One region of the Streptomyces sp. NPDC096013 genome, then DNA from elsewhere that is predicted to be linked to it. Evidence: riboswitches for the same ligand, from Rfam matches in the RefSeq annotation. Region 1 holds a riboswitch; each other region holds the start of a gene.

What was found. Region 1 has a riboswitch for thiamine pyrophosphate ahead of ACIRB1_RS40380 (thiamine ABC transporter substrate binding subunit). Riboswitches for the same ligand answer to the same signal wherever they lie in the genome.
Region 2: another riboswitch for thiamine pyrophosphate. It lies ahead of thiO (glycine oxidase ThiO); the one in region 1 lies ahead of ACIRB1_RS40380 (thiamine ABC transporter substrate binding subunit).
Region 3: another riboswitch for thiamine pyrophosphate. It lies ahead of thiC (phosphomethylpyrimidine synthase ThiC); the one in region 1 lies ahead of ACIRB1_RS40380 (thiamine ABC transporter substrate binding subunit).

Annotation. Positions count from the first base shown of each region.
Region 1 covers NZ_JBIWGK010000019.1:117,475-127,256, forward strand. Annotated here, with positions in the region: gene ACIRB1_RS40375 (ABC transporter permease) at 1-538, opposite strand, end outside; gene ACIRB1_RS40380 (thiamine ABC transporter substrate binding subunit) at 592-1,668, opposite strand; TPP riboswitch at 1,737-1,842, opposite strand; gene rlmN (23S rRNA (adenine(2503)-C(2))-methyltransferase RlmN) at 1,867-2,973, opposite strand; gene ACIRB1_RS40390 (phosphatidate cytidylyltransferase) at 3,066-4,256, opposite strand; gene frr (ribosome recycling factor) at 4,256-4,813, opposite strand; gene pyrH (UMP kinase) at 4,938-5,696, opposite strand; gene tsf (translation elongation factor Ts) at 5,892-6,728, opposite strand; gene rpsB (30S ribosomal protein S2) at 6,903-7,850, opposite strand; gene ACIRB1_RS40415 (murein hydrolase activator EnvC family protein) at 8,131-8,712, shown strand; gene ACIRB1_RS40420 (TetR/AcrR family transcriptional regulator) at 8,762-9,319, opposite strand; gene whiG (RNA polymerase sigma factor WhiG) at 9,438-9,782, opposite strand, start outside.
Region 2 covers NZ_JBIWGK010000002.1:461,953-471,734, reverse strand. Annotated here, with positions in the region: gene ACIRB1_RS09620 (phytoene desaturase family protein) at 1-1,351, shown strand, start outside; gene ACIRB1_RS09615 (hypothetical protein) at 1,442-2,443, opposite strand; gene metF (methylenetetrahydrofolate reductase [NAD(P)H]) at 2,500-3,423, opposite strand; gene thiE (thiamine phosphate synthase) at 3,535-4,194, opposite strand; gene ACIRB1_RS09600 (Rv2175c family DNA-binding protein) at 4,286-4,657, opposite strand; gene ACIRB1_RS09595 (NAD(P)/FAD-dependent oxidoreductase) at 4,722-5,951, opposite strand; gene ACIRB1_RS09590 (hypothetical protein) at 5,996-6,334, opposite strand; TPP riboswitch at 6,432-6,544, shown strand; gene thiO (glycine oxidase ThiO) at 6,541-7,704, shown strand; gene thiS (sulfur carrier protein ThiS) at 7,701-7,901, shown strand; gene ACIRB1_RS09575 (thiazole synthase) at 7,905-8,699, shown strand; gene pknB (Stk1 family PASTA domain-containing Ser/Thr kinase) at 8,834-9,782, shown strand, end outside.
Region 3 covers NZ_JBIWGK010000006.1:301,474-311,255, reverse strand. Annotated here, with positions in the region: gene ACIRB1_RS22240 (metallophosphoesterase) at 279-1,382, shown strand; gene ACIRB1_RS22235 (hypothetical protein) at 1,576-2,436, shown strand; gene ACIRB1_RS22230 (hypothetical protein) at 2,593-3,102, opposite strand; gene ACIRB1_RS22225 (serine hydrolase domain-containing protein) at 3,410-4,651, shown strand; gene thiC (phosphomethylpyrimidine synthase ThiC) at 4,662-6,482, opposite strand; TPP riboswitch at 6,475-6,664, opposite strand; gene ACIRB1_RS22215 (YibE/F family protein) at 6,736-8,271, shown strand; gene ACIRB1_RS22210 (SsgA family sporulation/cell division regulator) at 8,752-9,189, opposite strand; gene ACIRB1_RS22205 (IclR family transcriptional regulator) at 9,289-9,782, opposite strand, start outside.

The DNA.
Region 1 (9,782 bases):
GCCCGAGCGCGGGCAGTGTCACCGTCCGCCAGGCCCGCGACCGGGAGGCGCCGAGCATCCGCGCGGCCTCCTCCTGACGCGGGTCGAGCTGCGCCCAGAGACCGCCCACCGTCCGTACGACGACCGCGTAGTTGAAGAAGACGTGCGCGAGCAGGATGGCCCACACGGTGGTGTCCAGCCGTACGCCCCACAGGTCGTCGAGGAGTCCGCCCCGGCCGACGAGCGCGAGGAAGGCCGTACCGACGACGACCGTCGGCAGCACGAACGGAACCGTCACGACAGCCCGCAGGACATGCCGGCCCGGGAAGTCGAAGCGCGCGAAGACATACGCGCCGGGGAGCGCGATCAGGAGCGTGAGCGCGGTGGACGCGAGCGCCTGCCAGGTGGTGAACCACAGCACGTGCCGGATGTCGGACTCGACCAGCACGTCCCGGACGCGGCCCAACTGCCAGGCGCCGTCGACCTTCAGACCGCGTCCGACGATCGCGGCGACGGGGTAGGCGAAGAACACCGCGAAGAACGCGACGGGCAGGGCCATCAGGCCGAGCCGCGCCGCGCCGCCCCCGCGGGCTCTCCGCGTCTTCGGCGGGGCTACTTCAGTACGAGCGAGGTCCACGACTTGACCCACTGGTCCCGGTCGGCGGCGATCTTCGCGGGCGCCATGGTCTCGGGGTCCGGGGCCTGACGGCCGTACTGCTCGAACTCCCGCGGTACCTGGGCGCCCTGGATCACCGGGTAGACGAACATGTTGAGCGGCATGTCCTGCTGGAACTCCTTGGTGAGCAGGAAGTCGAGGAACGCCTTGCCGCCCTTGGTGTTCTTCGCGTTGCTGAGCAGCCCCGCGTACTCGGTCTGCCGGAAGCAGGTGCCGTACGAGACCCCGGTGGGCGCGGTGGTCGGCTTCGGGTCGGCGTAGATGACCTCGGCGGGCGGCGACGAGGCGTACGAGACGACGAGGGGCCGGTCACCGCCCGCCTTCCTGCCGCCCGCGGACCCGGAGAACTCCTGGTCGTAGGCCTGCTCCCAGCCGTCGACGACCTTCACGCCGTTGGCCTTGAGCTTCTTCCAGTACGTCTGCCAGCCTCCCCCATCCCCGTACTGCGCCGCGCTGCCGAGCAGGAAGCCGAGGCCGGGCGAGGAGGTGGCCGCGTTCTCGGTGACAAGGAGGTTCTTGTACTCCGGCTTGACCAGATCGGCGAAGGAGGCCGGCGGGGTCAGCTTGTGCTTGCTGAAGTAGGCCTTGTCGTAGTTGACGCAGATGTCGCCGGTGTCGATGGGCGTGACCCGGTGCTTGGCCTGGTCGACGCGGTACTCGGGCTTGACGAGCGCGGAGCCCCTCGCGTCGTAGGACTGGAAGAGGCCGTTGTCGAGGGCGCGGGAGAGCAGGGTGTTGTCGACGCCGAAGAAGACGTCGCCCTGGGGGTTGTCCTTGGTGAGGATCGCCTTGTTGACGGCCTGGCCGGCGTCGCCGTCCTTGAGGACCTTGACGGTGTAGCCGGACCGCTTCTCGAAATCCTTGAGGACGCTCTTCGAGACGGCCCACGAGTCGTGGCTGACGAGGGTGACGGTCTTGGAGTCGGCGCCGCTGCCGCTGTCGGACGAGCCGCACGCGGAGAGCGTGAGCAGGCCGAGCCCGACGGCCGCGGCGATGAATGTCCTGGTGTGCACTGGATTCCTCCTGGGGTGTCCAGGAAGAGACGCGGCCCCGCCCACAGGACGTGGGCAGGGCGCAACAGCAAGAGTGATGACCGAACTTCCTACCCAGAATGACCTGGGCGAGGTTCAGAGGGTCTGCGGACAATCCCGCACTCTCAGCGCTGTGGCGCTCCCCTGTCGGAATATGAAGATGTACCTACGCCGGTCAGCCTACCGCTCGGTCGCGGCGAGCTGGCCGCACGCTCCGTCGATCTCCTGGCCGCGGGTGTCCCGGACGGTGACCGGCACCCCGTGGGCCGCGATGGCCTCGACGAACGCCTTCTCGTCCTCGGGGCGGGAGGCGGTCCACTTCGAGCCCGGCGTCGGGTTCAGCGGGATGAGGTTGACGTGCACCGGCTTGCCCTTGAGGAGGCGGCCGAGGCGGTCACCGCGCCACGCCTGGTCGTTGATGTCGCGGATCAGCGCGTACTCGATGGACAGACGGCGGCCCGACTTCGCCGCGTACTCCCAGCCCGCGTCGAGGACCTCGCGGACCTTCCAGCGGGTGTTCACCGGGACCAGGGTGTCGCGCAGCTCGTCGTCCGGCGCGTGCAGCGAGATCGCGAGGCGGCACTTGAACCCCTCGTCCGCGAAGCGGTGGATCGCCGGGACGAGTCCGACCGTCGAGACGGTGATCCCGCGCTGCGAGAGGCCGAGGCCGTCCGGCTCGGGGTCGGTGAGGGCGCGGATGGACTGGACGACCCGCTTGTAGTTGGCGAGGGGCTCGCCCATGCCCATGAAGACGATGTTGGAGAGCCGCGCGGGCCCGCCGGGGATCTCGCCGTCGCGCAGCGCCCGCATGCCGTCCACGATCTGGTGCACGATCTCGCCGGTCGACAGATTGCGGTCCAGGCCGGCCTGACCGGTCGCGCAGAACGGGCAGTTCATGCCACACCCCGCCTGCGAGCTGATGCACATGGTGACCCGGTCCGGGTACCGCATCAGCACGGACTCGACGAGCGTCCCGTCGAACAGCCGCCACAGCGTCTTGCGGGTGGTGTCCTGGTCGGTCGAAAGATGCCGCACGACGGTCATCAGCTCAGGGAGCAGCGCCTCCCGCAGCTTGGCGCGCGAGGCGGCGGGGATGTCGGTCCACTCCGCCGGGTCGTGCGCGAGCCGCGCGAAGTAGTGCTGCGAGAGCTGCTTGGCGCGAAACGGCTTCTCCCCGACCGCGGCGACGGCTTCCTTGCGCTCGGCGGGCGTAAGGTCGGCGAGGTGCCGCGGCGGCTTCTGGGCTCCGCGGGGGGCGACGAATGTGAGTTCTCCGGGCTTAGGCATGGCCCTACCAGTGTCGCAGACATACGAAGAGGGACTCGCCGCCCTGTGGACAACAAGCCCCTCACGCACAAAACAGCAGGTCAAACCGTGTTTCAGCCGGAGCCGACGAACAGCACCAGCAGCAGCCACACCACCGGCGCCGTGGGCAGCAAGGAGTCCAGCCGGTCCATGATGCCGCCGTGGCCCGGCAGGAGCGTGCCCATGTCCTTGATGCCGAGGTCTCGCTTGATCATGGACTCGCCGAGGTCGCCCAGGGTGGCACTGGCCGCGACCGCGAAGCCCAGGATCAGGCCCTGCCACCAGCTGCCGTCGTCGATCAGGAACTGCATGCACAGCGCGCCCGCCACCATCGCGAACGACACCGCCCCGAACAGGCCCTCGCGGGTCTTCCCGGGGCTGATGCGCGGGGCGAGCTTGTGCGTGCCGAAGCGCCAGCCGACGGCGTAGGCGCCCGTGTCGCTGACCACGGTCAGCAGCAGGAACGTCATGACGCGCCAGGCGCCGTCGTCGGCGGTGAGCATCAGGGCGACGAACGTGGCCAGGAACGGCACGTAGAACGCCGCGAAGACGCCCGCCGTGACGTCCCTCAGATAGCCCTCGGGCGGTTCCGTCATCCGCCAGACGAGGACCGCGAGCGCGGTGAGCGCCATGGCGACCCAGGCGCCCTCGGCACCCCGGACGTAGCCGGCGACGACCATCGCCGCACCGCCGACCGCGAGGGGCACGAGGGGCGCCTTGATGCCCTTGCGCTCCTGAAGCCGCGAGGTCAGCTCCCACAGGCCCACGACGACGGCGACCGCCACGACGCCGACGAACACGGCCTTGACGACGAACAGGGACGCGATGATCACCGCGCCGAGTCCGACCCCGACCCCTATGGCCGCACCCAGGTCCCGGCCCGCGCTCTTCTTCTGCGGGGCGGGCGCCGGTGGCGGGACGTCGGGCATGGGCTCCGGATTCTGCGGCACCGCCCCGTAGGGCTGCGCCTGCGGCGTGTCAGAGGGCTGCGTCCGCGGGTCGTACGGCAACGGCTGCCGAACGTCGTACGGCGGCTGCTGCGTCTCGTCGCGGAACAAGGGGCCGCTCAGCCGAGCGGCCCCCCGGTCGTCATCCTGGTGTCCGCCGTATGCGGGCTCGTCGGGCACGATGGACATGGGGCGAGTCTGCTGCGCCTCAGGCGCATCGTACGTGGGACCCGCCGGGGCAGCCCCCTGGACAGGCCCTTGGTCGGACGGCCCCCAGTACCCGGCTTGTGGCGGCGCCCCCCAGGAAGAGTCGTTCATCAGACCTCGAGCAGCTCCGCTTCCTTGTGCTTGAGGAGTTCGTCCACCTGGGCGACGTACTTCGCCGTGGTGTCGTCGAGCTCCTTCTCCGCACGACGGACCTCGTCCTCGCCGGACTCCTTGTCCTTGACGAGCTTGTCCAGCGCGTCCTTGGCCTTGCGACGGACGGCGCGGATGGACACCTTGGAGTCCTCGGCCTTGGCCCGGGCCACCTTGATGTAGTCCTTGCGGCGCTCCTCGGTCAGCTCGGGGAACGTCACCCGGATGATGTTGCCGTCGTTGCTGGGATTGACACCCAGGTCCGAGTCGCGGATCGCCTGCTCGATGTTCCGCAGCGCGGACTTGTCGAACGGGGTCACCACGGCCATCCGCGGCTCCGGTACGGAGAACGAGGCCAGCTGGTTGATCGGCGTCAGCGCGCCGTAGTAGTCGGCCACGATCTTGTTGAACATCGCCGGGTGCGCACGACCGGTGCGGATCGCGGCGAAGTCCTCCTTGGCGACCACGACGGCCTTCTCCATCTTCTCCTCGGCCTCGAGGAGGGTCTCTTCGATCACCACTTGCTCCTGCGTGTCTTGAGTAGGCCCGGCTGCTGTGCTGTGTCGGCGGCCGGCTGCGTCGCGTCTTCTTCCTGCACGGTTCCCGACCGGCAGGACATTGTCCATCCCCCGGTCAGGGTCATCAGCCCTGGCTGCCTTGGTCACCCACAAGCGTGCCGATCTTCTCACCCTTGACGGCGCGGGCGATATTGCCCTCCGCCAGAAGCTCGAAGACCAGGATCGGAAGCTTGTTGTCGCGGCACAGCGTGATGGCGGTCATGTCCGCGACCTTGAGGTCCTGGGTGATGACCTCGCCGTAGCTGAGCGAGTCGAACTTGACGGCTTCGGAGTTCGTCTTCGGGTCGGAGTCGTAGACCCCGTCCACGCCGTTCTTGCCCATCAGCAGCGCCTCGGCGTCGATCTCCAGGGCGCGCTGGGCGGCGGTGGTGTCGGTGGAGAAGTAGGGCATGCCCATACCGGCGCCGAAGATGACCACGCGGCCCTTCTCCAGGTGGCGCACGGCGCGCAGCGGGATGTACGGCTCGGCGACCTGGCCCATGGTGATGGCGGTCTGGACGCGGCTGTCGATGCCCTCCTTCTCCAGGAAGTCCTGGAGGGCGAGGCAGTTCATCACCGTGCCGAGCATGCCCATGTAGTCGGAGCGGGCCCGGTCCATGCCGCGCTGCTGGAGCTCGGCGCCGCGGAAGAAGTTGCCGCCGCCGATGACGACGGCGACCTCCGCGCCGTCCCGCACGACGGCCGCGATCTCACGGGCGATCTTGTGCACCACGTCGGGGTCGACACCCAGGCCCCCGCCGCCGGAGAAGGCTTCTCCGGAGAGCTTCAACATGAACCGGCCGCGTACCTTGCCGTCGTCGGTCTTCTGGGGCTTGGTGGTCATGGCGTTCTCCTCATGGTGCACATACGAAGAAGGCCACTGCCGGTGGGGTGTCTGTCGCATCCCATGCTCGGCAATGGCCTCCTCGTCAGATCTGCTGTCGTCCGCCACACGCGCGTGCGCGACGGCGTACCCGGCCGACTGCTGACGACCCTAGCGGGATTCCGCCGGGCGCCGCGCGTCGATCGCGGTACGGACTCAGATGCCGACCTTGATGCGCGTGAAGCGCTTCAGGGTGACACCCGCCTCGTCCAGAACCTTCTGGACGGACTTCTTGGGGTCGAGCGCGTACGGCTGACCGAGCAGCGTCGCGTCCTTGAAGAAGCCGTTGACGCGACCCTCGACGATCTTGGAGATCGCGGCCTCGGGCTTGCCCTCGGCGCGGGTGGTCTCCTCGGCGATACGGCGCTCGGACTCGACGACCTCGGCCGGCACGTCCTCCTTCGCCAGGTACTTCGGCGCGAAGGCGGCGATGTGCTGGGCGACGCCGCGGGCGACCTCGGCGTTCTCCTTGTCCAGCTCGACGAGGACACCGATCTGCGGGGGCAGGTCGGGCATCGTGCGGTGCATGTACGCGGAGACGTAGCCGTCGGCGTACTGGGCGAAGCGGTCCAGGACGATCTTCTCGCCCAGGTTCGCGTTGGCCTCGTCGACGAACGCCTGGACCGTCTTGCCGGGCTCGATGTCGGACGCGAGGAGCGCCGCGATGTCGGCCGGAGCGGTGGCGGCGACGTGCTGGGCGATCTGGTTGGCGACGGCCTGGAACTTCTCGCCCTTGGCGACGAAGTCCGTCTCGCACTTCAGCTCGACCAGGACACCGGAGGTGTTGTCCTCGGCGATGACGGAGACCACGGCGCCGTTCTCGGCGGAGCGGCCCTCGCGCTTGGCGACGCCCTTCTGGCCCTTGATACGGAGCGCCTCGACGGCCTTCTCGACGTTCCCGTCGGCCTCGTCCAGCGCCTTCTTGCAGTCCATCATGCCGGCGCCGGTGAGCTCACGGAGCTTCTTGACGTCGGCGGCGGTGTAGTTCGCCATGATCTGTGAATCTCTTCTCGGAGTTCGAAGTCTCGAAGTCGGCGGCGGCCGCGGATGACGCGGGCTTCCGCCAAGGATCTACGGGCTACGAAGATCTAGGGGCTGTGGATGAACGGCGGGTGGCGCGGTCCGCACCACCCGCCGTCCTCCTGTCAGTCCTTTGGCCCGGAAGGGTCAGGCCTGCTCGGCCTCGGCGGCCGGAGCGGCCTCAGCCTCGGCGGCGGGGGCCTCGACCTCGGCGGCGGCCTCAGCGGCGGGGGCCTCGTCGGCCTGCTCGGCGTCGGCGACCTTCTCCGTCTCGGCGGAGGTCTGCACCTCGGCCTCGGCGGCGGGGGCCTCGTCGGCCTTCTTCTCACCCTCGAGCAGGTCGCGCTCCCACGCGGCGAGCGGCTCGCCGGCGGCCTTGTCACCCTTGGCCTCGGCGGCGACACCGGAGCGGCTGATGAGGCCCTCGGCGACGGCGTCGGCGATCACGCGGGTGAGCAGGGTGACGGAGCGGATCGCGTCGTCGTTGCCCGGGATCTTGTAGTCGACCTCGTCGGGGTCGCAGTTCGTGTCGAGGATGGCGACGACCGGAATGTTGAGCTTCCGGGCCTCACCGACCGCGATGTGCTCCTTCTTGGTGTCCACGATCCAGACGGCGCTGGGAACCTTGGACATCTCGCGGATACCACCGAGGGTCTTCTCCAGCTTGGCCTTCTCGCGCGAGAGCACGAGAAGCTCCTTCTTGGTGAGACCGGACGCGGCGACGTCCTCGAAGTCGATCTGCTCGAGCTCCTTGAGGCGCTGCAGACGCTTGTAGACGGTGGAGAAGTTGGTGAGCATGCCGCCCAGCCAGCGCTGGTTGACGTAGGGCATGCCGACGCGGGTGGCCTGCTCGGCGATGGCCTCCTGCGCCTGCTTCTTCGTGCCGACGAACATGACCGTGCCGCCGTGGGCGACGGTCTCCTTGACGAACTCGTAGGCGCGGTCGATGTACGACAGCGACTGGAGCAGGTCGATGATGTAGATGCCGTTGCGCTCGGTGAAGATGAAGCGCTTCATCTTCGGGTTCCAGCGACGGGTCTGGTGACCGAAGTGGACGCCGCTTTCCAGCAGCTCCCGCATCGTGACGACGGCCATGGCCGTTCTCCTTGATTTTCTCGGTTGTGCCGCGAGCACCGGACGGCACTCGCGCCTGACGCCCACGTGCGCTTGCCCAGAGGACCGAGGAGCGCTGACATCGGTTTTCGTCTTGCGACGGAGCACCGGATGCCGGGGCGTGCGAAGTCGACCCGGTCACCCGGATCGCCAAAGGAAGTGTACGGGACCCGCGAGGCACCGGGTGACGCCGTTGTCCACAACCCCGCACCGGCCCACAGGTCCCGGCCATGATCGCCTCGGATACGGCACGGTTTGCCCCATGCGGATGCGACGACATGACCGAACTTCCGGTACTGGCCGGGCTCTCCTGCTGGCCCTCCTCCTGACCCTCCTGACCTGCGCGACCCGGGCCAGCGGCGCCCCTCCCCCGGCCCCCGGTGTCTCCACCCCCTCCGCACCGGCGATCGCGCGCACCTGGCCGGTCGGCTCACACCCCCTGGTCCTACGAGGCTGGGAGCCCCCGGCGACGGTCTACGCCCGGGGCCACCGAGGCGTGGACCTGGCAACCCCGGCCGGCGCTCAGGTACGGGCGGTGGCAGCGGGCCGGGTGTCCTTCGCGGGCCGGGTGGCGGGCAGAGGCGTGGTGTCGGTGGAGCTGACGGGCACGGATCTCCGTACGACCTATGAGCCGGTGACCGCCACGGTGAAGAAGGGAGACGAGGTGGAGCCGGGCGGTGTGGTCGGGACGGTGGAGTTCACCGGCTCCCACTGCCCGACGACATGCGTGCACTGGGGCTTGCTGAGAGGGACCACGTACATGGACCCACTGGCACTGCTGCCCCCATGGCTGCTGAACCGGGGCCCGTCCCGCCTGCTGCCGGTACTGGGAGCGCCTCTCTAGGCGCGCCGGAAACCGCGCCCCCAGCCCTCACCGAGCTGACAGACGAAGCTCAACCCAGAACCCCCCGCAGAGCCATGCTCACCGCAGCCTCGGTGATCACCGAAGGGTCCTCCGCGGCGCCGAGCTCAATCCGCCGTACAGCCGCGTCGACAACCCCCTGAAGCAGCATCGCCGCCAGCCGGGGCTCCTCATGCCCCATCTCCCCCAGCGCGGAGACGATCATCGCGACAAGTCCCCCGTGCGCGGCCCGGATCTTCTCCCGAGCCCCCGCCTCCAGCTCGCTCGCGGAGATGGCGACAACAGCCCGGTGCCGCCGGTCCCCGACCAGCGCCAGCTGCTGCCGCACATACGCCTCGACCTTGCCCTCCGCAGAGGGCGCCCCCTCCATCGCCGCCGACACATCCGCCGCCCACACGGGAAAGTCGACCTCGCACAGCTCCTCGACGACAGCGGCCCGGGAGCGGAAGTACTCGTACACGGACGACCGCGCGAGCCCCGTCCGCTCGGCCAGGGCCGGGAACGTCAGCGCCTCCGTCCCACCCTCGGACAGCAGGGAGCGAGCCGCGTCCAGCAGGGCGGCTCGCTGCATCGACCGGTGCTCGGCCACGGAGGCCGCTCGAATCCTTGGCACGTCAACCACTCTACGGACGGCGCACCCCCGGCGGGAGTGACCCAGGCCATGCAGGCACGATTCTGCGAGGTCGCCCAGGCCGTACGACTTCCGCTCAGCGGCCAAAACTCGCCAGCTTGGCGCGGAGCTGCAACACGGACTTGGTGTGGATCTGGCTGACCCGGCTCTCGGTCACCCCGAGCACGTTGCCGATCTCGGCGAGGGTGAGGCCCTCGTAGTAGTAGAGCGTGACGACGGTCTTCTCCCGCTCGGGCAGCGTGTTGATCGCCCGCGCCAGGAACCGCCGCAGCTCCCGGCCCTCGGCCACCTCCACCGGGTTGTCGGCGGCGGTGTCCTCCAGGGTGTCCATCAGGCTGAGCCGGTCGCCGCCCTCGCCGCCCGCGTGCAGCAGCTCCTCCAGGGCGACCACGTTGGCCAGCGACAACTGGCTGAAGACGGC
Region 2 (9,782 bases), on a different contig from region 1:
CGGGCTGCTGCCCGTGCCCGCGGTCTACCGCGACCTGTTCATCAAGACCGGCAAGGAGCCGCTGGAGGACCTGGTCGAGCTGGTCCAGGTCGACCCGTCCTCCCGGCACGTCTTCGCGGACGGTACGGCGGTGTCGCTGCCGAACGCCTCCCGCGCGGGCGTCGTCACGGCCCTGGACGAGGCGCTGGGCGGCGGCGCGGGCCGGCGCTGGGGCGACTTCCTGATCCGGGCCCGCGAGGCCTGGGACCGCACCCGCAGACCCCTCCTGGAGGAACCCCTGTGGCCCAACTGGTCGGTGCTGGCCGGCCAGGAGCCCTACCCCGCGGTCCCGCACAAGAAGCTGCTGCGCACCCGGCGCGCGACCACCCTCGCCGAGATCGGCACCTGGGAGCTGCGCGACGAGCGCCTCGCCGCCCTGCTGGAGAGCCACGCCCTCGCGTACGGCCTCGATCCCCGCACCGCTCCGGCGAGCGCGGCCGTGCTGCCGTACATGGAGCACGCCTTCGGCACCTGGTATGTGCGGGGCGGCATGCGGGAGTTGGCGCGCGCGGTGTACGAGCGGTGTGTGGCGAGACGGGTCGAGTTCGTCTTCGGGGCCGAGGTGACCCGGGTCCTGGAGAAGGACGGGCGCGCGGCCGGAGTCGAGCTCGCCGGGGGCACGGTGGTCGACGCGGACCATGTCGTCGCGGACGTGGACCCGGTGCGGCTGCGGTCCCTGACGGACCGTCCGCTGGACCAGGAAGGTGACGTACAGGCCGACTCGGGCTCGTCCCGGGCGGTGCGCTGCACGCTGCTGCTGGCCCTGCGCGGCCCGCGCGAGGCAGGGGCCGTGCACCGCACGGTCGTCCACGCGCCGGACCGCGAGGCCGAGTTGGACCTGCTGGCCTCCCCCGGTGGCGACGAGCCCGTCTGTCCCACGGTGACGGTGCTGCGCCCCGACGACCCCGCGCTCCGGCCGGACGACGCGCACGAGTCCGTGGTGGTGTCCGCGGTGCTGTCGGGCGATGCGGGCTGGGAGGAGGCGGGGACGGTCCGGCGGTACACGGACTTCCTCCTCGAAGCCGCCGGACGGGCCGTACCCCAGCTCCGGGAGCGCCTGTTGTGGCACGAGGTGCGTACGCCCGAGGACACGGAGGGCGAGACGGGCACCCGCCTCGGCGGAGTGCCCGCGCCGTCGCTCGCCGCCGGGCAGGGCCGTTTCCTGCACCCGGCGAACACCACGCGCGTGCCCGGCCTCTACCGTGTCGGCGGCTGGTCCCATCCCGGCGGGGGGCTGCCGCACGCCGGGATGTCGGGGGCGCTGGTCGCCGGACTGGTCGTGGAGGGGCCGCAGTTCAGAGGCTCGCAGTGAACGACCGTCCCGAGGCGGGCCCCGGCGACCGGGGCCCGGTGGACGACCGACTCTCCGTGAGCGGACCCTGGTAAAGGCCCTCAACAGGCTTCAGAAACGGTACTGCTCGTCGTAGCCGGGGCCCGACTGCGGCTGCTGCTGGGGCTGTTGACCGCCGTCGCCCTGGTAGGGGTACTGCTGGTCGGGGAGTTCGCCGCCGTAGGTCTCGTCGTTGCGCTGCTGCGGGACCCACACCCCGCCGGCCGGGGTCTCGCCGCCGTAGCCGCCGTTGCCGTACTGGTCCTGGGTGTAGCCCTGCTGGGGGTACTGCTGCTGGCCGTCGTAACCCGTGTCGTAGCCGGTGCCGCCGTATGTCTGGGTGCCGATGTACGGGTCGGAGTAGGCCGCGTACTGCTGCTGGCCGGTGGTGTCGTAGCCGTACTGCTGCTGGTCGTAGCCCTGGTACTGGTCGTAGCCGTAGTTCTGGCCGTCGCCCTGGGCCGCTGCGGCGTAGGCCTGGTCCTGGGTCTGGCCCGCGGCGGCGTACGCCTGGTCCGTGCCCGCGAAGTCGGGGTCGGTGGCGTTCGCGTACGCGGCGGTGTTGTACACGCCGTAGGAACCGGTGTCGTCCGGGAGGGGCTGCGGCTCGTAGACCGAGGTGGTCTCGGCGGCCGTGGGATTCAGGGGGCGGTTCGGGGTGAAGACGTCGTCGCGGTCGTACTCGTCGTCCTGGCCGAAGGCCTTGTTCCGGTCGTAGTCCTGGAAGGCGCCCTCGGCCGACTCGGGGCCGGGCGCGTCCGGGTTCGGGTCCAGGTCGTCCGGTTCGCCGCGGCGGCGCTTGAGGCCGCCCACGCTCGGCCGACCGGAGACCGCCCAGCCCGCTTCGAAGCCGCGCCGGAACGAGAGGGTGACGTAGGTCTGGCCGACGGCGAAGGCCACGGCGCCCAGGCCGATGACGACGACGGAGGGAATCAGCACACCCAGGACGACGCCCAGGAAGCCGACGAACGCGAGCAGTCGCCAGCGCAGGCGTGCCTTGTACTGCAGCAGCACCTCACCGAGCAACCACAGTGCGACGATGCCGAACGCGATGTAGAGGACCGTCCAGCCCATGTACGCCCCTCTCCCAGTGGCCGCTACGCAGTGTGTCGTATGTCCGGGCGGCCGGTCTAGGCCTGCGGTGGATGGTGCAGGCCCAGGTTCTCGTAGATTTCCAGCGTCGCCGTGGAGTTGTTGAGGGTGATGAAGTGCAGTCCTGGTACTCCCTCGGCCAGCAGCCGGGCGCAGAACTCCGTGGCGAAGTCGATTCCGATCGAGCGTACAGCCGCCGGATCGTCTTTGGCTGTGAGGATTCGCTCTTTCAGAGCGGCCGGAATGTCGGCGTTGCTGAGCTGTGGCAGGCGCTCCAGCATCCGCACGCTGGTCACCGGCATGACCTCGGGGATGACGGGGGTCGCGCAGCCCGCGGCCTCGACGCGGTCGCGCAACCGCAGGTACGACTCGGGTTCGAAGAACATTTGCGTGATGGCGTAGTCGGCACCGGCCCGGCACTTGTCGACGAAGTGCGCGACGTCCGTGTCCCAGTCCGGGGAGCGCGGGTGCATCTCCGGGAAGGCGGCGACGCCGACGCAGAAATCGCCCGACTCCTTGATGAGCCGCACCAGTTCGGCCGCGTACGTCAGCCCCTGGGGGTGTGCCACCCAGTCGGCCATGGGGTCGCCGGGCGGGTCGCCGCGCACCGCGAGGATGTTGCGGATGCCCGCGTCGGCGTACTGGCCGATGATGTTGCGCAGTTCGGCGACGGAGTGGTTGACCGCGGTGAGGTGGGCGACCGGGGTCAGCGTGGTGTCGGCGACGATCTGCTCGGTCTCCTTGACGGTGCCCGCGCGGGTGGAGCCGCCGGCGCCGTAGGTCACGGAGACGAAGTCGGGGGCGACGGCCTCGACCCGCCGCAGCGCGCTCCACAGGTTCCGCTCGCCCTTGGGGGTTTTCGGCGCGGAGAACTCGAACGAGTACGTCCTTTTGCCGGTCGCGAGCATGTCACGCACGGTACGTGCGCGATCAGTCCTGGTGGATGCGGTTCCGAAGGCCATACCCGCAGGTTAGTCAGGGGGCGGCGGACACCCAACCGGAACAGGGAATTTGCCTGTTTTGTCGCCCTGTTGTCCACCCATCGGACAGCGGGCCTCAAGGCGCGTGCCCTGTCAGGCCTGCCGCAGCCGCTTCGCGAACTCGGCCGCTGCCGCGCCCGGGTCGTCCGCGTCCGTGATGGCCCGTACGACGACGACACGGCGGGCGCCCGCTTCGAGCACCTCGTCGAGGGTGCCGAGGTCGATGCCGCCGATGGCGAACCAGGGGCGGTCGGTGCCCAGCGCGGCCGTGTACCGGACCAGGTCGAGGCCGGGGGCGTGGCGGCCGGGCTTGGTGGGGGTGGGCCAGCACGGGCCCGTGCAGAAGTAGTCCACGCCCTCCTGGACGGCCGCGGCGGCGGCCTCGGACTCGGCGTGCGTGGAGCGGCCGATCAGGACGTCCTCGCCGAGGATCGCGCGGGCCGCGGGCACCGGGAGGTCGCCCTGCCCGAGGTGCAGTACGTCGGCGCCGGCGGCGTGGGCGACGTCCGCGCGGTCGTTTACCGCCAGGAGTCTGCCGTGCCGGGCGCAGGCGTCGGCGAGGACCTGGAGGTACTCCAGCTCCTCGGCGGCCTCCATGCCCTTGTCGCGCAACTGCACGATGTCGACCCCGCCGGCCAGGACCGCGTCCAGGAACTCCGCCAGGTCGCCCTGGCGCCTGCGGGCGTCCGTGCAGAGGTAGAGCCGGGCGTCGGCGAGTTCCGCGCGGGCGGCTGCTGCGGCGGTGTCGGGCATGCGTGTGTCCCCCGTGGTCCGGTGTGTGGTGGTGTCGTGCACGGGCCGCGGTGAGCTTCCCCGCAGCCCGTGCACCTGGCGGTCGTCCGGGTCAGACGGCGAGCGCCTGGGCGCGGCGCTTCACCTCCGTGCCACGATTCTCGCTCAGGGCCTGCGCGGGGGTGCCGGGCAGGCTGGGGTCGGGGGTGAAGAGCCACTCCAGCATCTCTTCGTCGGAGAAGCCGTCGTCCCGCAGGAGCGTCAGGGTCCCCGTGAGGCCCTTGACGACCTTCTTCTCGGCCCCGTCGATGAAGGCGGCGGGGACGTGCAGCGCGCGGTTCTCACCACGGCGTACGGCGATGACTTGGCCGTCCTTGACCAGCTGCCGCACGCGTGTCACCTCGACATCGAGCATCTCTGCGATGTCGGGCAGCGTGAGCCAGGCGGGGACGAGAGCATCGATTTTTGCGTCAATCTCGGTCACGTAAACAGCGTGCCATCCCGGACTGACAGTCGGAAGCCGGGCCGGTCCGACCCGGTGGGACGAACTAGGCGATAGCCGCCTTCATCGGGAGGGAAGCATCCGCCAGCCGCTCCTGGTCCATGGGGGTCGCCGCCTCGATCAGCCGACGGCCCTGGGCCAGGTCACGGGGGCGGCCGACCGCCAGGAGGGCCACCAGACGGTCCCCGCGCAGCCAGCAGACGCTCCACGCCGGGGTGGACGGGTCACCGCGCCACAGGGTGGTGTCGGCGGACGCGTGATGACCGGCGTACTGGACGAAGCGGCCGAACTGCTCGGACCAGAAGTACGGCACCGGGTCGTAGACCGCCGGGGTCTCCCCGACGATGTTCGCGGCGACCGTGCGCGGCCCCTGGAGGGCGTTGTCCCAGTGGTGGACGAGAAGCCGCTCGCCGTACCTCCCCGAAGGGAAGGAGGCGCAGTCGCCGACCGCGTAGACGTCCGCCACCGAGGTGCGCAGGTGGTCGTCGGCCAGGACCTCGCGGTGGGCGCCCAGTGCGATGCCGGAGCCCGTCAGCCAGCCGGTGGCGGGGCGGGCGCCGATGCCGACCACGACGGCGCCCGCGGCCAGCCGGGTGCCGTCGTCCAGGACGACCTCGCCGGGCTCGACGTGCGCCACGCGCGCGTGCGTCCGCAGGGAGGCCCCGGCGGCGGCGTACCAGGCGGCCATCGGCGCGGCCACCTCGGCGGGCAGGGCCCCCGCGAGCGGCCGGTCGGCCGCCTCCACGACGGTCACCGCGCAGCCCGCCTCGCGCGCGGCGGTGGCGAACTCGGCGCCGATCCAGCCCGCGCCGACGACCACGATGTCGTGCTGCCGGGCGAGCACCGGGCGGAGCCGCTCGGCGTCGTCCAGGGTGCGCAGCAGATGCACGCCCGGGATGCCGTCGGCGCCCGGGAGCCGGATCGGTTCGGCACCGGTGGCGAGGACGAGGACGTCGTAGGGCACCGGGCCCTCGGCGGTGTCCAGTTCGTGGTCGGCGGGGCGCAGGCCCACGACCTCGCGCCCCAGCCGCACTTCGAGACCGAGCGCCTCGAAGTCGACGTCGAAGGCGGAGCCCTCCGCCTTGCCGAGCAGGACGGCCTTGGACAGCGGGGGCCGGTCGTACGGCTGATGGGGTTCCGCGCCGATCAGGGTGATGGCGCCGGTGAAGCCCTGCTCCCGGAGGGCGACCGCGGTCTGCACCCCGGCCATGCCCGCGCCGACGACGACCACGCGTCGCTCTGCCACCGTGCCCTGGTCCCGCGTCTGCTCGCTCACTCGATCACCATAGACACCTGACGATTTGTCAGTCAGCGGGCGCGTCAGGTGAGCTGTTCCACAGTGCTGGTCCCGTTTCCCTCCTGGGACTCCCACTCCCAGGTCTCCTCCAGGCGGACGCGGCCGTCCGGCACCTCGGTCACCAGGGAGACGCAGTGCCCGGAGGACGTCGTCCCGTCCGTCTTCAGCTGGACGTACCGGAAGTCGATCCGGTCCCCCGCGCGCGTGCCGACGAGATGCCCCCGTACGACGTCGCCGCCCGCGTACTCGGCCCAGATCTCGCCGTCCTGCTCGTGGTAGGTGAACCGGGTGCGGGTGCCGACCTGACCCGGGGCCTGGTCGGCGACGGGGGCGAGGACGAGACCGTCGAGCGAACGGGCCATGGACAGAGGCTCCCTTACTGACGCACAGGGCACGGGCTAGGGTGGCAGACGTGCCGCGACTCCCGGGGATGTCCCCCGGACCCGCGGCAGAAAAGAGTAGAACGCTCGCGGGAGCCTGGGCGCACTGGGCTGAGAGGGAGGCTGGCGGCCTCCGACCGTACGAACCTGATCCGGGTCATGCCGGCGAAGGGAGGGGCTGGACGCCCATGCCTGCACGCACATCAGACGTCCTCGTCGTCGGGGGCGGGATCATCGGCCTGGTCACGGCCTGGCGCGCGGCCCAACGCGGCTTCGCCACGGCCGTGCTGGACCCGGAGCCGGGCGGCGGGGCCGCCCAGGTGGCCGCCGGGATGCTGGCCGCCGTCACCGAACTCCACTACGGCGAACAGACCCTGCTCGCCCTCAACCTGGCCTCGGCGCACCGCTACCCGGACTTCGCGGCCGAGCTGACCGACCTCACCGGCCTGGACCTCGGCTACCGCCGCTGCGGCACGCTGGCCGTCGCCCTGGACGCCGACGACCGGGCCCATCTGCGTGAACTGCACGCGTTGCAGCAGCAGTCGGGCCTGGACTCCGAGTGGCTGTCCGGGCGCGAGTGCCGGCGCCTCGAACCGATGCTCGCACCGGGCGTGCGCGGGGGGCTCAGGGTCGACGGGGACCACCAGGTCGACCCGCGGCGGCTGGCGGCGGCGCTGGTGGCCGCCTGCGAGCGGGCCGGGGTCGTCTTCCACCGGACCTGGGCCGAGCGGCTCACGGTCGCGCGGGACCGTGCCACGGGGGTCGTCACACGGGAGGACACCCCGCTCACCGCGGACCAGGTCGTGCTCGCGGCCGGCAGCCTCAGCGGGCGGCTGACGGGCGTCCCCGACGACGTCCTGCCACCCGTACGGCCCGTGAAGGGCCAGGTCCTGCGGCTGACCGTGCCGGAGCGCCACGCGCCGTTCCTGAGCCGCACCGTGCGGGCCGTGGTGCGTGGCAGCCACGTCTACCTCGTGCCGCGCGAGAACGGCGAGCTGGTCGTCGGCGCGACCAGCGAGGAACTGGGCTGGGACACCACGGTGACCGCCGGCGGTGTCTACGAACTGCTGCGCGACGCCCATGAGCTGGTCCCCGGGATCACCGAACTGCCGCTCACCGAGACCCGGGCCGGACTGCGCCCCGGGTCCCCCGACAACGCGCCGCTGCTCGGCCCGACCGCGCTGCCGGGACTGCTGCTGGCCACCGGGCACTACCGCAACGGTGTGCTCCTCACGCCGGTCACCGGCGATGCCCTCGCGCATGCCCTGAGCACCGGTGAACTGCCGGACGAGGCACGCCCGTTCACCCCCAAGCGGTTCGCCCGCACGGAACTCGTGGAGCAGCCCGCATGAACATCTCCGTCAACGGCGAGCACCAGGAGATCGCTCCCGGCACGCCCCTGGACGTGCTCGTCCGGTCCCTCACCCCGGCCCCCTCCGGGGTGGCCGCCGCCCTCAACGAAACCGTCGTCCCGCGCGCGGAGTGGCCGTCGACCGCCCTCTCCGAGGGAGACCGCGTCGAGGTCCTCACCGCCGTCCAAGGAGGCTGACCCATGGCCGACGACCCCTTCGTCCTCGGTGGTACGTCCTTCGCGTCCCGGCTGATCATGGGCACCGGGGGTGCGCCCAGCCTCGACGTCCTGGAGCGCGCGCTGGTGGCCTCCGGTACGGAACTCACGACGGTCGCGATGCGGCGCGTCGACGCCTCCGTCCATGGCTCGGTGCTGTCCGTGCTGGAGCGGCTCGGTGTCCGGGTGCTGCCCAACACCGCGGGCTGTTTCACGGCGGGCGAGGCCGTGTTGACGGCGCGGCTGGCCCGGGAGGCTCTCGGGACCTCGCTGATCAAACTCGAAGTGATCGCGGACGAGCGCACGTTGCTGCCCGATCCGATCGAACTCCTCGACGCCGCCGAGACATTGGTCGACGACGGGTTCACGGTGCTGCCGTACACGAACGATGATCCCGTGCTGGCGCGGAAGCTGGAGGATGCCGGGTGTGCGGCGATCATGCCGCTCGGGGCGCCGATCGGGTCGGGGCTCGGGATTCGCAACCCGCACAACTTCCAGTTGATCACCGAGCACGCGCGTGTGCCGGTAATTCTGGACGCGGGGGCGGGCACGGCGTCCGACGCGGCGTTCGCGATGGAGCTGGGATGTGCGGGGGTGATGCTCGCATCGGCGGTGACGCGGGCGCAGGAGCCGGTGCTGATGGCGTCGGCGATGCGGAGCGCGGTGGAGGCGGGGCGGCTGGCGTTCCGGGCGGGGCGTATCCCCCGCCGCCATTTCGCCTCGGCGTCCTCTCCCGCGGAGGGCCTCGCCGCCCTGGACCCCGAGCGGCCCGCTTTCTAGACACCCCGCGCCCCGCCGAGGCCGTCGAAATCGACGGCCTCGGGCAGGTGCGATGCGTCACAGGTCCGCTTCAGTACTGCCCCGAACCGGACGAAAACGCCATGGTGTCGGCGTCGGCTCGTACACTCACCTGCGTGGATACGACCCTTCATGACCCTCTCGTCGGGCAGTTGCTCGACGGCCGGTATCGCGTCGACGCGCGGATCGCCGTCGGCGGGATGGCCACGGTCTACCGGGCCGTGGACACCCGCCTGGACCGGATTCTCGCGCTCAAGGTGATGCACCCGTCGCTCGCGGCCGACGGTCACTTCGTGGACCGTTTCATCCGTGAGGCGAAGTCGGTGGCGCGGCTGGCGCATCCGAACGTGGTGCAGGTCTTCGACCAGGGCGCCGACCGGACGTACGTCTATCTGGCGATGGAGTACGTCGCCGGCTGCACCCTGCGGGACGTGCTGCGCGAGCGCGGGGCGCTCCAGCCGCGGGCCGCCCTGGACATCCTGGAGCCGGTGCTGGCCGCGCTGGGCGCCGCGCACCGGGCCGGGTTCGTGCACCGGGACATGAAGCCGGAGAACGTGCTCATAGGGGACGACGGCCGGGTCAAGGTCGCCGACTTCGGGCTCGTCAGGTCCGTGGACACCGTCACCAGCACCACCGGGTCCGTGCTCGGCACGGTGTCGTATCTCGCGCCGGAGCAGATCGAGGGCACCCAGGCCGACCCCCGGGTCGATGTGTACGCGTGCGGTGTCGTCCTGTACGAGATGCTCACCGGCCGGAAGCCGCACGAGGGGGACTCGGCCGCGATCGTGCTCTACAAGCACCTGCACGAGGACGTCCCGCCGCCCTCGGCCGTCGTGCCGGGCCTGGCGTACGAGCTGGACGAGCTGGTCGCCACCGCCACCGCGCGCACCCCCGACCTGCGGCCGTACGACGCGGTCGCGCTGTTCGGTCTGGTCCGCGAGGCACGGGCGCGGCTGAGCGAGGGGCAGCTGGACGCGGTGCCGCCGCAGGCGCTGGCCTCGGAGCATCCGAACGCGGAGAACCGTACGAGTGTGATCCCCCGCTCGCTGACCGTCCCCACCTTCG
Region 3 (9,782 bases), on a different contig from region 1:
CCCGCCCCCTCACACGAACCTCACCCACCCCCACCGTCACCCCCCGCACCCCCACCGACCATTTCCAGCCGCCCTCGCGGCGTGAACCCGTCCCCGTCAAGGAGGCGACGGCCAGTCGAAGACCGGGCCAATCGGGGCGAAAGAGGCGGCAGAGTGGAGTCCTGCTCTGATTCACCACCCCTGGGTCATCACATGGCGCGATCCGCATTCCTATGATGGGCCCACGACACCGCGGGCCGCTGCGACCAGGCAGTCCGACGCGGTGCAGCTGCGGCGCGATGGTGGAGGGGTCGATGACTCAGGGGGCCGGTCAGGGACCCGAGGTGGAGCGGAGTGCGACGCTGCGCGACTTCCGGGTACCCGCGTACGTCCACGAGACCGGTCCGTACGCCGACAGCGCGCAACCAGGCGAGGTCGTACGACCCGACGAGGAGGCCTTCGAAGAGGCCTATCCGGAGGGGTACACACCCACGCAGCGCGATCTGCCTGTCATCCGTCGGGGTGACACGGTTCAGGTCGCCGTGGACCCGGTGTCGGTGGCCGTCCCGCAGCAGACGGAGGGCGCCGGTCCGCTGTTCGTCGTAGGGGATGTGCACGGATATCTCGACGAACTGGTCGCCGCCCTGCGGGAGAAGGGCCTGATCGACGCGGCCGGAAGCTGGTGCGCGGGTACCGCGCGGCTCTGGTTCCTCGGCGACTTCACCGACCGCGGACCCGACGGCATCGGCGTGATCGACCTCGTGATGCGGCTGTCCGCCGAGGCCGCCGCGGCCGGCGGGTACTGCAAGGCGCTCATGGGCAACCACGAGCTGCTGCTGCTCGGCGCGAAGCGGTTCGGCGACACCCCCGTCAACTCCGGCGCGGGCACCGCCACCTTCCAGGCCGCCTGGCTCCTCAACGGCGGCCAGAAGACCGACATGGACCGCCTCCAGGACGTCCACCTGCAGTGGATGTCCCGGCTCGACGCCATGGAGGAGGTCGACGGCCACCTGCTCGTGCACTCCGACACCACCGCCTACCTCGACTACGGCGACTCGATCGAGGCGGTCAACGACAACGTCCGCGAAACCCTCACGCGCAACGACGCGGACGAGGTGTGGGACGTCTTCCGCAAGTTCACCAAGCGCTTCTCCTTCCGCGACGAGGGCGGCGCCGACCATGTGCGCTCCCTCCTCGATACGTACGGCGGGTCCCGGATCGTTCACGGGCACAGCCCGATTCCCTATCTCCTGGGCGACGTCGGCTCCGAGGACGGCGAGGACACCGCCGGTCCGGTGGTCGAGGGACCGCACGTCTACGCCGACGGACTCGCCATCGCGATGGACGGCGGAGTGACCATGGCCGGAAAACTGCTGGTCCAGCAACTGCCCCTGGATATCTGAGCGTCTATCGGGCAGGCATACCCTCTCGCAGGACCGGTGGACGACAGCGCTGGCCAGGGGCCAATTTCTGGAAACCCCCTGTCACCGTGTGCCGTCGCCGCTCTACCATCGGCTTATCCGTAGCAGGCTCCCCTCCGTTTCTGCCCGACGGCTCGTTGGCATGCGAGCCCCAAGCCCTACGGAGCATCGGGGGATGCACATGAACAGCGTTCCGCAGCACCTGCACAGCGAGGACCGCCAGGAGTACGAGCGGATCCTCGACGAGGCGCTGCGCTCCGCCCCTACCCGCCCGGAACTGGCCGCTGTCGGTAAGCGGCTCAACCCCGAACAGCTGCGCACCATGGCGCTGAACGCCACCGCGCTCATCACGGCGGCCGCGGCGACCGAGTACCAGCACTACGTGAAGGTCCGCGAGGAACTGCGCCAGCCGGCGTCGTCCACCCCGTCGACCGTCCGCGAGTCCGGCTCAGCGGAGCCGGACGGCGTGGGCGCGATGGGGCTCGCCACCACCCTGGGGGAAGCGGCCGAGGGTGCGGGCGCCGTCGCCGTCGCCGCCGTCCTCACCCCCGTCCTGGCCGGCACGGCCGCGGCGATATTCCTGCTCGTGGGCTACATCCTCAAGATGCTGACCCCCGAGCCCGCCTTCGCCAAGACCATGCTCACCGCCGGCTGGGTGTTCGGAGCCATGACCGCCGCGGCGATCCTCGTCGCCGCCGTCGGCCTGCTGCTCACCGCCCTCCGCAACCGGCCCTCGCCCGACACCGGCCCCTACGGCGAGTCGAGCGGCGAGGTCACCCGCGCCAGGGAGGCCTGGCACGACGCCCTTCTGGAACGCGGCATCCTGCCGTTCCTCCAGGAGGCACTCGCGGCCCCGGGCACGGCGGCCCTGCGCCGTACGACCCCCTCGGGACCGAGTCGCATGCCGCACCTCGGCTACGACCGCCCCGGTTTCTCCAGCCCGGACGACGGCCCGGAGCCGGGTCACCGCCCGAGCTTCACCAGCCCGGACTTCACCAGCCCGGACTTCGGGGGGCCCGAACACCAGCCGGAGTAGCCCCTCGGCTTGCGCCCCCACCCAGGGGAGCGCAAGCCGAACGTCCGGTCCCAGGGACACAGGGCCGCAGGACCGCAGGGACTCAGAGCCGCGGAGTCACACGGCCGCAGAGTCACAGGGGCGCGGGCTCAAAGGGGCGGCGAGTGGTGCGCTCCTCTACGCTCCCGCAACTGCGGGCCCCTCAGATCGCCCCGTCAGGAAGCCTTGCTGGGAAGCCTTGTCGGCAAGGGCGATGATCGCGATGCTCTCCGGCTGGGCGACGGCCCGTCGTCGGCCGTCCGGGTGCAGGGCCGCGACCGGCCACCCCCGTCGTGACATCGACGAGCCGCGGGTGCCCGTACAACGAGACGACGAGACGACCTTGTCACCCCGGGGTATCAGGGCGCCGATACCGAAGCCGACCCGGTTGCGACGAACCCACCGCTTCCCGCCGAGCGACCACACGCCCAACTCCCGTGACCCCAGGGCGGGTTTCCCCTCACCCTCGCGGAACTCGCCCCCGGTCGCCACAGCCAGCAGGTCACCATCGAGCCAGCAGGCCGAGACCACCGCGGACTCGATGCCCGGCTCCGAGGGCAGCACACCAGGGCCGTCGAGCGCGGCGGGATCGGTCAACGCCCGCTCCAGATCGAAGACTTCGACGATCCCGTGCGGTGCCACAGCCACCCCGCCGACAACAGATGAATCCCATCCGGAGACACCGCCAGCCGCTAATGGAAAACATCCCTCACACCACGGTCGCCGCCGGTGAGCCGTTCTCCCGATTCCGCGTCCTCGATCCCCAGGACTTTGCGGAGCGCTTCGCGCGCCGCCCGCCTCGCGGTCGTGGAAGGCGGGCGGGGGTGAACCCGTGGTCCGTAGGGGGGCTGGGGGTACCCCCGATTCGGAGGGCAGTCCCATCCTTCCGCGCCGGGAGATCCGGTTGGCTGGTGATCGTCACCGACCGAGAACCAGAGCACCGGGGGATACGACCATGCAGATGCCGTCGTCGAAGATGGCCGGCGCCGCCGCGCTGGCAGCAGCCCTGCTCGCACTGGGCACACCGCTGGCCGCGACCGCCGCCACCGCCGGACACCCGGCGCCGAGCCCCTCCTACACCGCGAAGACACTCCAGCAGGACCTCGCGGCCGTACGGAAAGCCGGAGGCGGCGATGTGAACGTGCTTGCCAGGGTCGACGGAACAGGCAGCGCCCCGCTCATGGCCCGCATCGGCACCCGCACCTCCGGCTCCACGGACCCGGTCCCCTGGAACGCGCACTTCCGCGTGGCCAGCACGACGAAGACCTTCGTGGCGACCGTCGTCCTCCAACTCGTCGCGGAGAAGCGGCTGTCGCTCGACGACACCGTCGAGCACTGGCTCCCCTCGGTCGTCTCGGGCAACGGCAACGACGGCAGCCGCATCACCGTCCGCGACCTGCTCCGCCAGACCAGCGGGCTGTACGACTACATCGACGACCCGGCGATCCAGGACCGGCTGATCAACCACTTCGACGAGAACCGCTACAACGACACCCCCACGGCCGACCTGGTCGCGGTGGCGATGAAGCACCGGCCGCTGTTCGTGCCGCAGCCGGGCGGAGCCACCCGGTGGGCGTACTCCAACACCAACTACCTGCTGGCCGGGATGATCGCCGAGAAGGCCGGCGGCGCGAGCTGGCAGGACCTCGTCGAGCACCGGATCATCGCGAAGCTCGGACTGCGGAACACCTCCATTCCCGGGCTCAACCCGTTCCTTCCCGACCCGCATGTGAACGCGTATCTGACGACCGCCGACGGCAAGCGCCTCGACGTCACCGAGCAGAGCTACCAGCACACCGCCGACTCCGGTGTGGTGAGCACCACCGCCGACCTGAACACCTTCTTCCGCGCCCTGGCCGACGGTCGGCTGCTCCCCGCCGAGCAGTGGCGCGAGATGCGGCGGACCGTCGCGCGGAACGACGACCCGGAGGACGTGGCCGAGCTGCCCGAGGGCACCTACGGCCTCGGCCTCCGCAAGATGCCGCTGTCCTGCGGCGGCTTCTACTACATGCACGAGGGAGACGGACCGGGCGTCAACACCCGCCCCGCGGTGAGCGCTGACGGCAGGCGCGCGGTGACGGTCTCCATCACGACCACCACCGCACCGCCGGACCTCGCCGCCCTCAACCGCGCGACGGGCACCCTCGTGGACCACGCCTTGTGCCTCAAGCCCGCCGCGAGTTCGCCGAGGAGCTAGCCGGTCGTCGTCAGTCGGCGATCGGCAGGTACACCCGGTTGCCCGCCGCCGCGAACTCCTTCGACTTCTGCTCCATCCCGACCTCGATCTCCTCCCGGCTCCCGCCGTGCTCACGGCGGATGTCCTGGGAGATCTTCATCGAGCAGAACTTCGGCCCGCACATCGAGCAGAAGTGAGCGGTCTTGGCGGGCTCGGCCGGAAGTGTCTCGTCGTGGAACTCCCGTGCCGTGTCCGGGTCGAGGGCCAGGTTGAACTGGTCCTCCCAGCGGAATTCGAAGCGGGCGTCGGACAGCGCGTCGTCCCATACCTGTGCACCGGGGTGCCCCTTGGCGAGGTCGGCTGCGTGGGCGGCGATCTTGTAGGTGATGACGCCGGTCTTGACGTCGTCACGATTGGGCAGGCCCAAGTGCTCCTTGGGCGTGACATAGCAGAGCATGGCCGTGCCCCACCAGGCGATCATCGCGGCACCGATGCCGGAGGTGATGTGGTCGTACGCAGGCGCGACGTCCGTGGTCAGCGGGCCGAGCGTATAGAACGGAGCTTCATCACAGATCTCCTGCTGAAGGTCGATGTTCTCCTTGATCTTGTGCATCGGGACGTGTCCCGGGCCCTCGATCATCGTCTGTACATTGAAACGCTTCGCGATCGTGTTGAGTTCCCCGAGCGTCCGCAGTTCCGCGAACTGTGCCTCGTCGTTGGCGTCCGCGATCGAACCGGGCCGCAGGCCGTCGCCGAGCGAGTACGTGACGTCGTAGGCGGCGAGGATCTCGCACAGTTCCTCGAAGTTCTCGTACAGAAACGATTCCTTGTGGTGCGCGAGGCACCAGGCCGCCATGATCGAGCCGCCGCGCGAGACGATGCCCGTCTTGCGGTTCGCCGTCAGCGGTACGAACGGCAGCCGCACGCCCGCGTGGACGGTCATGTAGTCCACGCCCTGTTCGGCCTGTTCGACGACCGTGTCCTTGTAGATCTCCCAGGTCAGCTCCTCGGCGCGGCCGTCGACCTTTTCGAGTGCCTGGTAGAGCGGCACCGTGCCGATGGGGACAGGGGAGTTGCGCAGCACCCACTCACGCGTGGTGTGGATGTTGCGGCCGGTGGACAGGTCCATGACCGTGTCGGCGCCCCAGCGCGTCGCCCAGGTCATCTTGTCGACCTCCTCCTCGATGGAGGAAGTGACCGCGGAATTCCCGATGTTGGCGTTGACCTTCACCAGGAACCGCTTGCCGATGATCATCGGCTCGATCTCGGGATGGTTGACGTTGGCGGGCAGCACCGCACGCCCGGCCGCGATCTCCTCCCGGACGACCTCGGCGTCGACGTTCTCGCGTACGGCCACGAACTCCATCTCGGGGGTGATCTCACCCCTTCGCGCATAGGCGAGTTGTGTGACCGCCGTACCGTCACGGCCTCGGCGCGGCTGACGGGGGCGCCCCGGGAAGACCGCGTCCAGGTTGCGCAGTCCACCGCGCGGTGAGGTGTGCTTGATCCCGTCGTCCTCGGGGCGGACGGGCCGGCCCGCATACTCCTCGGTGTCGCCGCGGGCGATGATCCAGTTCTCCCGCAGCGGCGCCAGTCCCCTGCGGACATCGGTGTCGACGAGCGGATCGGTGTACGGACCCGAGGTGTCGTACAGCGTCACCGACTCCCCGTTGGTGAGATGCACCTGACGGACCGGCACCCGTAGATCGGGGCGCGAGCCCGCGACGTACCCCTTGTGCCAGCCGATGGACTTCCCGGCCTCCGTGGGCTGTTCGGCCCGAGCGGACTTCTCGCCCGGAACGGGCTGTTCGTCCTGGCTGGAGGCAGGCGTGCGTACGTCCTTGTTGGTCATGAGACCTACTCCCTACGCCGGCATTACCCGGTAACAGGTTCGGCGGTCGACGCAGCGGCTTCCGTCAGCCGATGTTTCATGTGAAACATCACTCGATTCAGGTGACGTTTCCCGTGAAACATCGCAGAGACGAAGGTCAGCGCCCTCTCAGCCCGGTGCTCCGAGCTCCCGCGTGTGCAAAGGTGCCTCCACGCTAGCGCCATAAGTGGCGCGGTGAACAGTGGGCCTCCGGCGTTCTTGCGATGATCGGGCGGTGACCACGACATCGCAGCCCCCGTATCCGCCGACCGGGCCGCCCCATGGCCACGACCATGGATCCGGCGACGACCGCGATTCCGGGCACGACCACGGACCGGGCGGGGACGGCGGGCACGGTTCCGGTGCGGCCGGTGGTCACGGTTCCGGTGGAGGCGGTGGGCACGGTCACTCGCACAGTCATGGACCCGCCGCCCCCGTCTCCCGGCATCTGCGGAAGGTCATCGCGGCGATCCTGATCCCGTTCACGGTGGCCGTCGTGGTCGGCATGGTGGTGCTGTGGCCAGGCGGCGCCCCCTCGCACAAGCGCACCGGCGTCGGCTTCGACCGGCAGACCCAGCAGGCGACGGTCACCAAGGTCGTCAGCGTGAGCTGCGCGTCGGTGAACGCATCGGGCGGGGGCTCGACCGGGGACACCTCCACCGCCGAGGGCTCCTCTGCGGCACAGGAAGCGGCAGGCACCTGCAAGAAGGCCACGGTCACGGTCTCCACCGGCAAGGACAAGGGCCGTACGTTCACGGAGATCGTCCAGCCCGACCAGTCACGGCAGTTGCATCAGGGCGAGAAGGTCGTGGTCGCGTACGAACCCTCGGCGCCCAGGGATCTGCAGTACTCCGTCACCGATGTGAACCGTAAGTTCCCGATGGCGCTGCTCGCCGGGATCTTCGCGCTGGCCGTCGTGGTAGTGGGCCGGCTGCGCGGTGTCATGGCGCTGATCGCGCTGGCCATCAGCTTCATGATCCTTAACTTCTTCATCCTGCCCGCGATCCTGCACGGCTCGAACCCGCTGATCGTGGCGGTGGTCGGATCGAGCGCCATCATGCTGATCGCCCTCTACATGTGCCACGGCCTGTCGGCCCGTACGTCCGTGGCGGTGCTCGGCACCCTGATGTCACTGGTGCTGATCGGCATCCTGGGCTCGGGGTTCATCGACTGGGCCGCGCTGACCGGCAACACGGACGACAACACGGGCCTCATCCACGGGCTGTACCCGTCGATCGACATGAGCGGTCTGCTGCTCGCCGGCGTCATCATCGGTTCGCTCGGCGTGCTCGACGATGTGACGGTCACCCAGACATCGGCGGTCTGGGAGCTGCACGAGGCCAACCCGTCGATGGGCTGGCGCGGGCTGTACCGCGCCGGCATCCGCATCGGCCGCGACCACATCGCGTCCGTCGTCAACACCCTCGTCCTCGCCTACGCGGGCGCCGCGCTGCCGCTGCTCCTGCTCTTCTCCATCGCCCAGAGCAGCGTGGGGTCGGTGGCCAACAGCGAGTTGGTCGCCGAGGAGATCGTCCGCACGCTGGTCGGCTCGATCGGCCTGGTCGCGTCGGTACCGGTCACCACAGCCCTCGCGGCCCTGGTCGTCTCGGCGGACCGCCCGGGACGCGAGGCCGTTCCGGCGGGGGCGGCTGGGTCGGGGGGTGCAGCGGGTGCGGCAGGTTCGGCCGGCTCGGCTACGACGTCCACGGCGGCGCCGAGCGCCAAGCCCGCGGCAGCACGTGGCGGGAAGGGCCGACGCCGTAAGCACTGAGGCGCTCCCCGCTCTGAGGCGCGGCAAGCCCTGGGACGGCGCCAGCACTGAGGCTCCGAGAACCACGCAGGCAGCCCAAGCCCTGAGGTCCCGCAAACCCTGAGCGCCGCAAGCACGGGACCGCATTGCACCCCGCCGCACTGCACCCCACTGCACCGCGCAACGCCGTGCCGCGCAACGGCGCACCCCGCAGCACCGGCAAGCGCCGCAAGCGGCGGGAACCGCCCCAGGAAGCCGCGCAGAAGCGTTACTGCGGAACTCCGGGCCCTGGGAGAACCTTTCGGGCCCCCGACGGGACCTCCAGGGCTCACAGCGCCTCACGATGCCTCACGGCGTCCACGGCGTCCAGGGCGTCCAGGGCGTCCAGGGCGTCCAGGGCGTCCAGGGCGTCCAGGGCGTCCAGGGCGTCCAGGGCTCAACGATTCCTGGACGGTGGCGAAGCGTTACGCCAGCTCCCGCCCCCACCACGGCGACGACGCGTCACCCCGCGCTCTGCTCCTCCGCCAGGATGCGGTCAAGCGCCTCGTCGAGGTGGGTGTCGAAGTCCGCCAGGGCGGCCTCCTGACCGAGCGGAACCAGCCGGTCGGTGCGGTCGAGGAACGCCACGAGCGGAGCCGCGCCGGTGCGAAACAGCGCCTGGTCGCTGCCCACCTGAAGCCGGATCAGCACCTCACCCAGCGTCTCGGGGTCGAGGGGCTCGATCCGTACGTCGCCCTCCCCGCACGCCATGCCCAGCCCATCGATCAGCAGCTCGCGACCGAAAGCCCAGGTCACCGGGGCGTCGCCCGGCAAATGGAAGGTCAGCCGCACGGCGTACGGATCGAACGTCTCATAGCCCAGCTCGACCGGGATGCGGAAGGAGAGCTCCTCGGAGACGAGGAAGCTCATCATGACCTCTGCCTGTACGGACTCGTGCATCGCCTATCCCGTCAATTGCCGTCGACTGGCTGGGAATGATCCCTGTGACACTGAAGGAATATTGCTGAACGTACACGTTAGATCACAAGGAGTAAGTTTTCAGATACTGATAGAGAGCGCGAGCGACCCCAGCAGCCTGCCGACCTCGGTCTGCAACTGCCGTGCCGCGGTGAGCAGTCGTCCGGCCTGATGCGAGGGCAGGGACATGGCCATCGTGGCCGCCGTGGTGCCGAGCGTGATCGGGACCGCTGCGCAGACCGTGCCCAGCGCGTACTCCTGACGCTCCACCACCAGCTCCATCCTCCCCATGCGTTCCAGGCGCCGCAGCAAGGCTTGGTCGTCGCGCACGGTGTACGGGGTGAGGGACCGCACGGGGTAACGGTCGAGGTGGTCGCGGCGGGCGTCCTCGTCCAACTGAGCCAGCAGACACTGGCCGATCGCGTGCGCGTGCCCCGTCTCACGGAAGTCCGCCCACTCCTCGACCGCCGGATTGCCGGGGGTGTCGGAGACGCAGAGGACCTCGATCTCGCCGTCGCGGTACGTCGCGTAGTACACCGGAACACCGATCGAATCCCGCCAACCTGCCAGCGCGT